DNA from 2 places in the Shewanella sp. SM29 genome. Region 1 is predicted to be linked to the other one. Evidence: riboswitches for the same ligand, from Rfam matches in the RefSeq annotation. Region 1 holds a riboswitch; the other holds the start of a gene.
The links. A riboswitch is a leader RNA that binds a small molecule or an ion and turns the genes downstream of it on or off. The one in region 1 is predicted to bind cobalamin.

Region 1 (4,429 bases):
TTACTGGCTGATGACTTTGGCGAATTTGCTGCGCCATTAATTCAACTGCGGTAATGGCTTGAGGACTAAAACTTGGATTAGGCAATGCAGGGCCGTCGAGTCCGGTTTCACCATGGACATTGTCGGCAATGATTAATTCGCGAGCTAATGGCTTGACGGCGCCGCCAGCGACAGGAATATCACTGCGATTTAATAAGGTTAAGATCCGCAGGGTATTATTGAGCGTTTTATCCGGCGTTTGGTTACCGGCGCTGGTGGTGACGGCCAGTGGAACCAGCTCTGGATGGGCGAGAGCTAAAATGAGCGCAATAGCGTCGTCATGGCCGGGATCGCAATCCAGAATAATAGGGCGAGTCATACTGTTACTCCTTTAAACAGCGGTGATGGGGGCTTAGAATAGCATGCCATCAGTTAGGCGCTAGCCTGTGTAGGGGACTTGCAGAGTAAACTGTGAGCATTTTCGTCTTTTTATCAACAAGCTGCTAGAATTCTGCCCATTTTTGACATTAGGCGATGTTAGGTAAATCCATTCTCGCTCTGTCCGCTGCACAACATTGAATGACATCTCCAAGCAAATATAAGGAAATAAGTAATGCTCACTCATCGAATCACTTGGCCTAAGGTTTTACTCGTGGGCATGGTTGCCATGCAGATCTCTGGCTGTAGCGATCCTCAACCTATGGCCGTTGTGGAAAGTAATAACGAGTCATTGCTACAGTTTGATAACGGTAAACTCATCCAATTTAAGGAAAATCCGAGTCCACAGTATCGCCATATTCCCTGTGATTTACCCGCAGTCGAGACTGTGGTCACCAACAGTTCGGCCTTTGCGGCGTTAACACAATCTGGTGAGGTGATCACTTGGGGTGGCAGTTATGCTGGCGGTGATAGCAGGGAGGTGACGGAGCAGCTTAAGCAAGTTAAGCAAATCGTCCCAGTTAAGGACGGGTTTGCCGCGCTACGTCAAGATGGCACTGTGGTTTACTGGGGTAATGTAGGGAAATTGAGCCTCGACAAAGCCCTGCAAAACCGCATGACCAATATTACCAAGTTGTTCGCTAATCAAGAGGCCATTGCGGCCCTTGATGCTAATGGCAAGGTACACACTTGGGGTTATGGCCCCTACGGCGGCAATAGCTTACATGTGCAGGATCAATTAGTTGATGTTGTCGATATCTTTGCCAGAGGACGCAGTTTTGTCGCCCTCAAAAAAGAAGGTAGCGCGGTGATTTGGGGGCAGGTTGAAGAGTCGACCAATATGAAAAAGTTACTCCCGCAGCTTACGGATGTGGCGAAGATCGAATATTTTCAACACACCTATGCCGCCTTGAAAAAGGACGGCACTGTGGTGAGTTGGGGTTGGCGCAGTGATGCTTACTCGATCCGCAGCGCCTTAAAGGATGTGGCGAGTATGACGGCAAACAATTGTGCCTTTGCGATTTTAAGTCCTACGGGGGATGCGCATTTTTGGGGCGATGGGATTAACTGTGGTGTCGATTGGATTAAAAAAACCAATATCACAGGGGTAAAAGAGATTATCAGCATTGGCTCAGGCTTTTTATTACTGCGGGATAAGGCCGTGCCGCAAATAGTGGCCGACGATACTGATTACGCTCATATGTTTGGGTTTCACTATGCCCAAGAGATTCTTGATAAATATTGGCAGGAAGGCAGCATCATTACCCAAGGGCCTGCCTCCTTTGTGTTTACGCGTCCCGATGGCAAAGTGGTGCCTGTTGGTTATCGCGCCAACCGTGAAAATGTGGAGAAGTTGATTGCACGTATTCCGCGCCTTACTTGGTTAGATGGCGCAAATGACGGTTATGTTGGCATCAGCGAAAAGGGGGAGCTGGTCTCTTGGTCGATGAATTTGCCAATGTTCGACAAGTCGCCAGTGCAACCTGCTGACTCGTTAGTGATTAAACCGCTGGATTTTACTCCCGTTGCCCAATGCGAAACCCCTGAGCAGCGTCAGGCGATTTTGAGCAAAGACAGACCAAAACCTGCGGCAAAAAACTGGGATGGTGTTTTCTAGCTCATGTGAGTTTTCTCGCTAACTTGAGATTAATGGACTTTCATCCGTATAGACGTCTATAATGCGCGCGCTCAGGTCTGATATGCTCTGAGCCTTGTTGGGCGTTAACAGATTGTACGCCCTTTGAACCTAATTTTGAGTCAACCTTCTGTGGTGCTTACGATGATAGTGTCGTGAGATAATCGGGAAGCCAGTGAAATTCTGGCACTGCCCCCGCAACGGTAAAAGGTGAGAGAAGACCGCGTTTGATTGGTGTGTTCAAGAGTGAACCCGAAAGTCAGAATGTGAAAGGTCAGTCTCGCGTTAATCTAACTTTAATGGATTAACATAGCCTAAGTCCGGAGACCGGCCCTAAAGGTGTTTTTGAGATTTCGGTGGGCAGATCTCAAAATGCGATAATCACCGTCAGTATTTACGACTGAATTAACGGTATCGTGGCGTCAATGCCCCGTTTTCCTTGCAGGAGTTAAAGGTAAAATGGGAACAAATCCAACAAAAATCGCGCTGCTGATTGGCAGCCTTTGCAGTTTTTCAATTATCGCGCCCGTTATGGCGGCTGACGATACCAGCACAGCTAAAGTTGACGAGCATCTTGTCGTGATCGGCCGCTCTGATAAGACCCCCTTAAATATTGCCGCCAATGTGAATGTGATTGATGCAGCCGCGATTGAAATGAGTGGCGCGACTAATTTGACCGACGTCTTACGCGGTCAAAGCGGTATTCAAATTTCGGATAACAATATTGGAACTAGCTTTGCGATGCGTGGTTTTAGCGCCAGCACTGCCGTTAATAACACGCTGATTTTACTTGATGGTCGTCGTCTCAATAATATCGATATCGCCGCACCTAGCCTTAATGCCATTCCGCTTAATCAAGTGGATCGTATTGAAATTTTATCGGGTAGTGCAGGTGTACTTTATGGCGATCAAGCCGTGGGCGGGGTGATTAATATTGTCACTAAGTCCCCTGAAAATACTGGCGGCAGCGTGCAGTTATCCGGCGGCAGTTTTGATACCTATGAAGGTCGTGGTGATGTGTCTGGCGCGATCAACAAAGATTGGCGTTACTTTTTCACCGGTAGTTACAACCAAGGTGACAACTATCGCCAGCATAATGCCAACGAAACCGGCTCTATTCTTGGCCGCATTCAATATAAAACAGCCACAGACTCGTTCTTTGTTGAAACCAGCTACTACGATAACGATCGTGAAAATCCGGGCTCGCTTACTGAAAAGCAATTTAAAGACGATCCCCGTGCTTCATCAAATAAGGTAGAGTATGCCCACGAGATGACCACTGCGGCGCGAACGGGTTACCAGCATCAGCTTAATCAAAACTGGGCGCTGGCGGCGGATTTAGATTACAGCGATACCTTAGTGTCTTCTCTTAATTGGGGGGCGAACAGCCATAACACACGCTCACTGTTAATGTTTAGCCCTAAAGCGTTAGCGAATTACAGTACGCGTCAAGGCGAGCTAAACCTAGTCACAGGTTTAGACATCAGCCGTGGCAAGGCTGATTTTGACACTATGGCGCGCAGTAATGTGCAGCAAATGCAAAGCGCCTATCTACAAGCTACAGTGCCTTTAAGCCATACTTTAAGTTACGTTGTGGGTGGTCGTTATTCGCGTGTGACCGACGAGTTAGTCGATGGCAATGTCTATCCTAATGGCATGGATTTAGATGAAAATGCCCATGCATTCGAACTGGGTTTAAATTACCGACCAACTGCGGAGCACAGACTCTATGTGCGCGCTGATGATAACTTCCGTTTTGCTAAAGTGGATGAGCAAGCTTATACATCGCCGGGCGTATTTGGCTTAAAGCCGCAAACAGGCCGTTCCTATGAGGCGGGTTGGGATTGGGCTGTCGCTAGTCAAACCCTACGAGTCAGCCTATATCGTCTCGATTTAGAGGATGAAATTGTTTATGACTCGAGTGCAGTTAAACCCATAGGTGGAAATTTCAACGGTGCAAACGTCAATGCCGACGCTTCTCGTCGTTATGGCGCGGGTGCCGATTGGGATTGGCAGATCACTAAAGCGCTGCAGTTAGGGCTGGAATATAACTATACCGACGCCGAATTTACCGATGGTGCTAACGATGGCAAAGAGCTGTCTTGGGTGGCAAAACACACGGGACGCGGTTATGTCAGCATGGATTTTGCTGAGCATTTCCAAGTATTTGCCGAAGCTATCTACACGGGTGATCGTTTTATCGAAGGCGATAACGCTAATCAAGGTGATAAGCTAGCAAGTTACGTGCTTGGTAATTTAGCCTTGAATTATAATCGTGATGCTTGGCTTGCCAGTCTGCGTATCGATAATGTATTCGATAAAGATTATGTTAGCGCAGGCTATTATGGTGGTGGAACATATAATGGTTATTACTCA
Region 2 (4,429 bases), on a different contig from region 1:
GCGCCATCGAGCATGCCTTCGTCCATGTTGATGTCGATGATTTGCGCGCCGCTTTCAACCTGCTCGCGGGCGACATCGAGCGCCTGCTCAAACTTGCCTTCTTTGATCAACTTTAAAAACTTGGCTGAACCTGTAACGTTGGTGCGCTCACCCACGTTAACGAACAGGGATTGGGCGTCGATAGTCAGTGGTTCCAAACCTGCCAAGCGGCAAGCGACTGGAATGTCCGGCAAAATACGTGGATCGTGACGGCTCACCGCTTCGCGGATCACGCGGATATGTTCAGGCGTACTACCACAACAACCACCGATAATATTGAGCATGCCTTCGCGCGCCCAATCTTCGATCACGTTCGCCATGTCCTCTGGGGTTTCATCGTAACCGCCAAACTCGTTCGGCAGGCCTGCATTCGGATGCGCCGACACATAACACTCACTGATGCGGGATAATTCTTCCACATAGGGGCGCAATTCTTTTGGCCCAAGTGCACAGTTAAGACCGATAGATAAGGGCTTGATATGGCGAAGGGAATTGTAAAAGGCTTCGGTCGTTTGGCCAGTCAGTGTGCGACCAGAGGCATCGGTAATGGTGCCCGAAATCATGATCGGCAATCTGTCTTTAGAATGCTGACCAAATAAGTCATCAAATACGGATTCAATCGCAAACAGCGCGGCTTTGGCGTTTAAGGTATCGAATATGGTCTCGACCATAATGATATCCGCGCCGCCCTCAATCAGCGCCTTAGTGGATTCTTTGTAAGCAGTCACTAACTCATCGAAGCTGACGTTGCGATAGCCTGGGTCGTTCACATCAGGGCTAATCGAACACGTACGGTTAGTGGGGCCTAACACACCGGCTACGTAGCGTGGAATGCCTGTGGCAGCAAAGGCTGCATCACAGGCTTCACGGGCGAGGCGCGCGCCGACTAAGTTAATTTCGGCGGACAGCGACTGCATGTCGTAGTCGGCCATGGCGATGGTGGTGGCGTTAAAGGTGTTGGTTTCAATGATGTCGGCACCGGCGTTTAAGTAGTCGGTGTGAATTTGTTTGATGATGTGAGGCTGTGACAAGACCAAAAGGTCGTTGTTACCTTTGACATCCGTATGCCAATCTTTAAAACGTTCGCCGCGATAGTCCTCTTCTTCCAGCTTGTAGCCTTGGATCATAGTGCCCATGGCACCGTCTAAGATCAGAATGCGCTCTGCAAGCTGTTTGCGTATGTCTGCCAATATCTGGCTGGCTTTAGTAGAGGGTATCGTCATAAATAGTTACCTTAAATACAGCTAAGTTAAGTCCAAAAATCGGCCATTGTTATGCTAAGTGCATTTTATTGTCGTCAGCCGACATTTTTTGAATACTTGTTCTTAAAATTTTTTTTGGACATTTAAACGTATAGACGTCCATAATACGCGACTTATGATTGTCAGGGCAAGATGAAAGTCAAAGGCATTAGGAGCGAGAATCGAGAATCAAGAATTTAGGCCCTTGGCTTGAGTTCCTAGTATCTAGCCCCTAACTAAAAAGGCATATATGAAACAAGTTCGATTGTTATTGTTGCGCCACGGTGAGTGTGAAGGCGGCGCTATTTTGCGGGGTCGTGTGGATATGCCTTTAAGCAAAAAGGGTTGGCAACAAATGTCGGCAGCAGTTGAGTCACAGGCCAGCGTGTGTAGCGCGATTTATAGCTCGACTTCACGCCGCTGCGCCGATTTTGCCCACGCTTTTGCCGCCGAGCTGCATTCGACGGCGGCACTGATATCTGAGTCAAGGCCATTGCAGGCGCAGTGTTTGTCGGGTTTACAGGAAATTGATTTTGGTGATTGGGACGGTTGTCGGCTCGATGACCTGTATCAACAAGAGGGCGAACACTTAGCGGCGTATTGGCAAAACCCTTGGCAAAATCCGCTGCCCAATGGTGAAACTATGGCAAGTTTTGAGTCGCGGGTGAATGGGACGATTGACCAGATACTCGCCGCCGAGTTTGAACGATTGACCCTTGACTCACATAAAATGGGTAATGAAAACAGTGCCATTAATGAAACCGCTGATAATATGCCTGCCACTCAAGTGTGGGTCGTGACCCACGGCGGGGTGATCCGTCACTTAATGGCGCGTGCCTTAGGAGTTGAACGGGCGGTAGGGTTTTATAGTCAACTCGATTTACCCGTGGCGGCCGTGGTGAGCATTAATGTGCTGCAAGATGAACAGGGTGCCTGCTATTGGCGTTTAGATTGGCCGAGTGGGCGCAGGTGTTGAGGCCTTATTTCACGACCTAGGCGCTATCATGTAGGCGTGATCGTTTGGCGAGAATAAGCTGATATGAAAATATTCTGATTTAAACAGCATTGCCTAATGGGATAGATGTAGGATAATGCTTTTCCCTGACGTTTGAACGAGATAGCGTATTACATGCGCAATGAGTGATAACGTCGCAGAAATAGGTGTTGGGAATAGACTCTCTTTGTTCGAATCGCTCCGTTGTTTTTATTCACAGTGGCGTTGTTAACAAAGAGCATATCAACCCAAACATAATAGGGAATCGGGGAGCTGCTCGTCAGTCAGCCCGAACTGTGCCCGCAACTGTGAGTAGTTTAAAGAAGCACCTAGATTCTAGAGCCTAGCTCCTTCTTTTCTACAAGTCAGGAGACCTGCCTATTTCTGTTATCGCTGCGTGCAGCCTTAGTTCTCGAGCGGGTGACTCGAGGGAGCAGATGACAATGTGCACAACCTTTTTTTATAAAGGTTTGGACTCGATAGGAGCGCCGCTTAGGTGAAACTTTCCGCAATCCAAACTAACAGCCCCGTGAATGACACTAACCCATCATCGAGCCCGTCAGTCGCGCTCAATGTGAGTCATTTGAGCTGGTGTATCGATGGCAAAACCATACTTTCCGGTATTAACTTTACGCTGCCAACGGGGCAGATGCTGGGGCTGATTGGCCCTAACGGTGCGGGCAAGTCCAGTTTGCTGCGCTGTTTGTATCGGTTTGTTCGCCCGACTCAGGGCAAAATTACCCTTTTCGATCAAGATATTGAGCGCTTGTCGCCCAAGGCGTTTGCCTGTCGCGTCGCCGTAGTGCAGCAGGATACACCGCACTATTTTGACCTCACCACAGAGCAATTGGTCAGCATGGGCTTAACGCCGCATAAGGGTATGTTCGATACCAATTCGAGCTGTGATACTGAGCGTATTGCTAAGGCTTTAGAGAAAGTAGGCTTGAGCCATAAGATGCACCAACAATATGAGCACTTATCTGGCGGTGAAAAGCAACGCGCCTTGATTGCCCGTGCCATAGTGCAGCAGCCGCAGCTTTTAATCCTCGATGAGCCAACGAACCACCTCGATGTGCGCTATCAAATTCAAATCCTCGAATTGGTGCGTAGTCTTGGGATTAGCGTGATTGCCTCAATTCATGATCTTAATTTAGCCAGTGCCCTGTGCGATAGTTTGTTGTTGATCCATAACGGGGAAGTCAGCGCTATGGGGACGCCAACCGAAGTATTAACCGAGGCGCGAATTAGCGATGTGTTTGGCGTGTGTGCTCAGGTATCGCCCCATCCACAACATAAAAAGCCCTTAATCAGCTATTTTTATGGTTACCACCATGTAGATCATGGCCTGAACGAGCGAGGCGAGGGTGGATGACTCAGGGGAGTAAACAATATTTCATCTCATATTTGGGGCGTATCGTGACACCGTTGACGAGACAACAACTGATGCTGCTCGTATTAGGTATCATCACTTTGATAACGCCTATTGCCGCGACGAGTTTTGGTGCGGCGAACATCAGTTTTACTGATGTTATTCAAGTGTTTATCAATAAGGCGACGAACCTCACTCAAGCCAATGGCATGACTGAGCGCATTGTGATGGAGCTCAGGCTACCGCGCATTTTACTGGCTTTTGTGGCGGGTGCGGGTTTGTCACTGGCGGGCAGTGTGTTGCAAACCGTGACTCGCAATCCGCTCGCCGATCCCTATTTGTTTGGCATTAGCTCTGGCGCGTCCTTTGGTGCTGTGGTGATGTTGACCTTATTCACTGGCTCTGGATTTTTTGATAATGCGGGCATGGCGGCACATTCTGGGCTTTTTAGCGGTTCGGGCGCCTTGTCTGGTTTGCTTTGGTTTAGCTTGCCCTTGGGCGCTTTTATTGGCGCCAGTTTGTCGGTACTGATAGTGCTTGCTTTGTCTGGGCTTGGGCTCAATAGCCAAGTGGAGCGCATGTTGCTCTCTGGTGTGGCGACCTCCTTTATGTTCGGCGCATTAACGAGTCTGCTGCTGTATTTCGCCAGTCCGCAGGCGACAGCCTCTGTGCTGTTTTGGAGTTTAGGCAGTTTCGCTAAGGCCAGTTGGTCCTTGTTAGTACTGCCGACACTGGTGATTGGTGCGAGTTTATTCATTATTTTAGGCATGAAACGGCAGATCATGG

Region 2: it holds a riboswitch for cobalamin, as region 1 does, so the genes downstream of both, L5L77_RS17130 (ABC transporter ATP-binding protein) here and L5L77_RS11020 (TonB-dependent receptor) in region 1, are expected to answer to the same signal.

Annotation. Positions count from the first base shown of each region.
Region 1 covers NZ_JAKKRN010000013.1:61,329-65,757, forward strand. The annotation lists gene rihA (pyrimidine-specific ribonucleoside hydrolase RihA) at 1-358, opposite strand, end outside; gene L5L77_RS11015 (hypothetical protein) at 593-2,035, shown strand; cobalamin riboswitch at 2,170-2,404, shown strand; gene L5L77_RS11020 (TonB-dependent receptor) at 2,513-4,429, shown strand, end outside.
Region 2 covers NZ_JAKKRN010000028.1:34,576-39,004, forward strand. The annotation lists gene metH (methionine synthase) at 1-1,262, opposite strand, end outside; gene L5L77_RS17125 (histidine phosphatase family protein) at 1,531-2,256, shown strand; cobalamin riboswitch at 2,478-2,671, shown strand; gene L5L77_RS17130 (ABC transporter ATP-binding protein) at 2,771-3,646, shown strand; gene L5L77_RS17135 (FecCD family ABC transporter permease) at 3,643-4,429, shown strand, end outside.